Regions from separate parts of the Ralstonia sp. 25C genome, predicted to be linked through region 1. Evidence: predicted binding sites of a transcription regulator. Region 1 holds the regulator's gene; the other holds the start of a gene.

What was found. Region 1 encodes FliA, which starts transcription of late flagellar genes. Its sites were predicted from a motif close to CTAAAGTTTNNNNNNNNNNNGCCGNTA; they were not measured.
Region 2: a site for FliA is predicted at 850-876, ahead of fliD (flagellar filament capping protein FliD). Genes of this name have one in related genera too.

Annotation. Positions count from the first base shown of each region.
Region 1 is NZ_CP196738.1:427,181-429,580, reverse strand. It holds gene ACS7SF_RS20465 (MinD/ParA family ATP-binding protein) at 1-592, shown strand, start outside; gene ACS7SF_RS20460 (RNA polymerase sigma factor FliA) at 601-1,362, shown strand; gene ACS7SF_RS20455 (MBL fold metallo-hydrolase) at 1,392-2,400, opposite strand, start outside.
Region 2 is NZ_CP196738.1:1,433,694-1,436,093, forward strand. It holds partial or broken gene ACS7SF_RS24885 (flagellin N-terminal helical domain-containing protein) at 1-713, shown strand, start outside; gene fliD (flagellar filament capping protein FliD) at 918-2,400, shown strand, end outside.

The DNA.
Region 1 (2,400 bases):
GGCGGTGACGGGCATGCTCGAACAGTACGACGACACGGCAGACGTGACGCTGGTGGCCGCGCATTTCGGTATCCGCGCGCTCGCCACAGTGGCTGAGGCTTGCGACGACGTGCTGCTGACCTTTACCGATGGCCCGGAAGGCATCAAGAGCGCGTACACGCTGCTCAAGAAAACCGCCGTGCTGCAAGGTAGCGGCGCCGGCATCCGCACCGTGGTGTGCGGCGCGCATTCGGTGGATTCCGCCCTGCGCGTGTTCAGCAACCTGGCCAACACCGTGGGCCAGTACCTGAACACCCGAATTGATTTCGCTGGTTACCTCCCAGAGGACCGGCACGTAGAACTGGCGCTCTCGCTCGGCAAGCCCGTGGCGAGCGCGTTTCCCGCATCGCCTTCGGCCATGGCGTTCCGCCAGCTTGCCGAAGAGATGCTGAGCTGGGCCAGCAGTATTGACGCAGGGGCCCAAGCCGCTGACAGCACGGGTAACACCGAGCCGTCGCGGGTGATGGTGTCGGCGCAGACACAGGCAACGTCAGAATCAGCACCGACAACAACGCCCCACGCCACCGCGCGTGCGGCCGAGATGGTTTATTGAGGCGCAGCATGAACGAAGCGCCAAAGGCAGGCATGGATATGTACACCGCAACCGGTCGCAAGACCAAGTCCGATGAAATGGCCGCATACGCACCGCTGGTGCGCCGCATCGCCAACCAGATGATGGTGAAGCTGCCGGCCAGCGTGGAACTGGATGACCTCATCCAGGCCGGCATGATGGGCTTGCTCGATGCGCTGTCGCGCTACGAAGAAACGCAGGGCGTGCAGTTCGAGTTCTACGCAGCCCAGCGGATTCGCGGCGCGATCCTCGACGAGCTGCGCGGCTCCGACTGGCTGCCGCGCGGGCTGCGCCGCAATGCCCGCACGATCGAGCAGGCAATCCAGAAGCTGCAGCAGCAGAAGGGCCGTGCGCCCACCGAAACCGAGATTGCTGCGGCGCTGGGCATGTCGCTGGCCGAGTACCAGAAGCAACTGGTCGACCTGCAAGGCAGCCAACTGCTGTATTACGAAGACTTCGACCGCGAAGACGCCGACGCCTTCATCGAAAACCGCGCCGCCGAGAACGACGCCACGCCGCTGGACCAACTGCTGGACCACGACCTGCGCGAATCGGTGGTGGCCGCCATCGAAGGCCTGCCCGAGCGCGAAAAGCTCATGATGAGCCTCTACTACGAGCAGGATCTGAACCTGCGCGAAATCGGCGCCGTGATGGGCGTCTCGGAATCGCGCGTGTGCCAGATCCACAGCCAGGCCATCGCCCGCATCCGCGCCAAGCTGCGGGATCGCGCGTGGCTGCCGACGCCGACCTGATATCGGCGCAGTTTTACGCTGCCAGAGTTTTATTGCGCGGCCAGCGAGTCATCTCGCGGCCGCGTTTTTTCTTTGTGCAACTCGGTGACAAGGCGCGCGGCCTCGGCATCCCACACGCGCGTTTCACCGTGGCGGAAGAGGGTGAAGCGCTCGGCCGGCACGTTGGCCGCCTTCAACGCGTTCGCCAGGTCGGTGATGGGCTGGTCGAGTGCTTCGTCCGTCAGCGGGAACGTGCCCCAGTGGATGCCCACGGCCTGTCGCGCGCCAATGTCGTGCATCACCTGCACGGCTTCGGTCGGATCAATGTGCTGGGACTTCATGAACCAGCGCGGCTCGTAAGCGCCCACGGCAATCGCCGCCACATCAAAGTGACCAAAGCGCGCGCCAATGTCGCGCGTGTCTTGCGAATACCCCAAGTCCCCCGAGAACCAGAAGCGCAACTGCGGATGCAGCAGTGCCCAACTGCCCCATAGCGTGTGGTTGCGGTCGTACAGGCCGCGTGCGGACCAGTGCTGCACGGCGCAGAAGTGCACGGTGAAAGGGCCCGAGCGGCCCACAAGCGTCGCCTCGTCATCCCAATCGAATGCGCGCACGTTGGCGTTGCTACCCGACAAGCGCGTGCCGCGTACGTTGCGCGCAAACCAGTGGTCGATCCCCAGCGGTACGAAGAACATCGGTGCGCCACCGGGCTGGCGCATGAGCGCGCGCACGCTGGCCTTGTCGAGATGGTCGTAGTGGTTGTGCGAGATCAGCACCAGATCGATATGCGGCAATTGCTTGAGCGATAGCCCTGGCGGCTGGTGCCGGCGCGGCCCGGCAAATGGCAGGGGTGATGCGCGTTTGGAGAACACCGGGTCGGTGAGCACGTTCAGGCCGTCGATCTGCAGCAGCAGCGTTTCATGGCCGATCCAGGTGAGTTGCGGCACGTTGGGCGGCCGGTGCACGGCGGCCAGATTGGGCGCGACGCAGGACAGGTCTTGCGTGGGCGGCTTGGGCAGATTGAGGCGGCGGCGTTCCTGCTGCCATTTCCAGAAATCG
Region 2 (2,400 bases), 1.0 Mb from region 1:
CGTGAACAGCGCCAAGGACGATGCCGCTGCTTACGCTGTGGCCTCCAGCCTGACCACCACGCTGAACGCACAAACCCAGGGTATCCAGAACGCCAACAACGGCCAGTCGTACCTGCAAACGGCCGACTCGTACCTGAGCCAGGTTGAAAACAACCTGCAGCGTATGAACCAGCTGGCAGTGGAAGCCAACAACGGTGGTCTGTTCGACCGCTGACCAGGCCAACCTGGACAAGGAATACCAACAGCTGGCCACGGCCAACAAGAACATCGAAACCAACGCCAACTACAACGGCGCCAAGCTGTTCGATGGTTCGGTTGCATCGACGTCGTTCCAGTACGGCCAAAGCTCGTCCACGGACGTTGCCACGGTCACCAACGCCAACCTGTTGACCTTCGGTACGCTGACCGGCACGAGCGTGACCAGCGCCGCCAACGCCACGGCAGCCCAAGCCGCCATCGCCACCGACCTGACCGCACTGAAGTCGGCACGTGCCAGCCTGGGCGCCCAGCAAGCCGGTCTGAGCTCGACGATCAACACGCTGACCTCGTCGAACACCGCGCTGTCGGCTGCCAAGTCGGCCATGATCGATACCGACTATGCGTCGGAAACGTCGAACATGACCCGTCAGAACATCCTGCAACAAGCGGGTACGGCCATGCTGGCGCAAGCCAACTCGGCACCGAACAGCATCCTGAACCTGCTGAAGGGCTAATCTTAGTCAGCAGACAGATGCTGCCCCGGCCTTCCCGATTTTCGGGCGGCTGGTGGCACAAAAAGGCCGGCGTTCCTTATGGGGCGCCGGCCTTTTTCTTTGCTGACGGCACACTGTGAAGTGCTGCCGACATGCCCTAAAGAAGTGGCCGGCGCTGCCGTTGTGTAGGGAGACTCCCGCCGCAGCCGCTTACCCCTTCAGAACATGGCGACCACGACCACCTCTTCCACGAGCAGTTACGTTCCGCCGATCTCCATTCCCGGCATCGGGACGAGCATCGACGTCAACACGCTGGTGTCCAGCCTGATGAAGGTGGAAAGCCAGCCGCTGACGCAATTGCAGAGCCAGCAGAGTTCGTACCAGACGCAGCTCTCGGCGGTGGGCACGCTTAAGAGCTCGCTATCGACGTTTCAGACGGCGCTCTCTAGCCTGACCAATCTGAGCAACTACAGCGCCATGAAGGCGAGCGGCTATGACACCTCGGTGCTGAGCGCCACGGTGGGCAGCTCGGCCAAGGCTGGTTCGTACGCCGTTAATGTGACCCAGCTTGCGCAGTCGCAGGTGCTGGCGGCGCAGGGGCAGACGTCCACCACGGCGGCCATCGGCAGCGGGGCGTCGACCACGATTTCGTTCTCGTTTGGCACGGTGTCGGGCGGCACGTTCTCGAACGGCCAGTACTCGGGTTCCACCTTTACGCAGAACGGCAACTTGCCGGGCGGCTCGATCACGATCAACTCGTCCAACAACACGCTGTCGGGCATCCGCGATGCCATCAACTCCGCCAACCTCGGGGTATCGGCCAGCATCGTCAATGATGGCAGCGGCAACCCGTACCGCCTGGTGTTGACGTCCACGGCGGGTGGTTCCAGCTCGGAGATGAAGATTTCCGTGTCGGGCGATTCGACCCTGCAATCGCTGCTCTCGCAAGACCCGGCCGGCACCCAGAACATGACCGAAGTGACCACGGGCCAGAACGCCCTGGCCACGGTCAACGGCATTGCCGTGCAGAGCCCGACCAACACGTTGTCGAACGTGGTGGACGGCACGTCGTTCACGCTGGCCAAAACGGGCAGCACCACCGTGTCGGTGGCCAACGATCCGACCGCCACGACCAACGCCGTCACCAGCTTCGTCAACGGCTACAACGCGCTGCGCACGCAACTGAACAACCTCACCCACATCGACACCGCCAACAGCGCCAACAATGGCCCGTTGGCTGGCGATGTGAGTACCAAGACGCTCGTCAACCAGATTACCGATGTGCTGGGCCAGGCGGTTGGCAATGGCGCGTATCAGTCGCTGGGCAGCGTCGGTATCACGATGAATTCGGACGGCACGCTCACGCTCGACAACAGCAAGCTGTCGACCGCGATTGCGTCGTCGCCCAGCCAGGTGGCTGCGCTGTTTGCGGGCACCGGCACGGCCACGGATTCGCTGGTCAGCGCGACGTCGTTTTCGGACACCACGCGGGCGGGCAGCTATGCCGTGAACGTGACACAACTGGCGACGCAGGGCTCGCTCAAGGGTTCGGCGGCGGCCAATACGACCATCACGGCGGGTGTCAACGACACCATGGCCATCAGCGTGAGCGGTATCACCACCAACATCACGCTGCCGGCCGGCAGCTACAGCGCCACGGGCCTGGCTGCGCAGATCCAGAGCCAGCTCAACGCGTTGACAGGTTTGC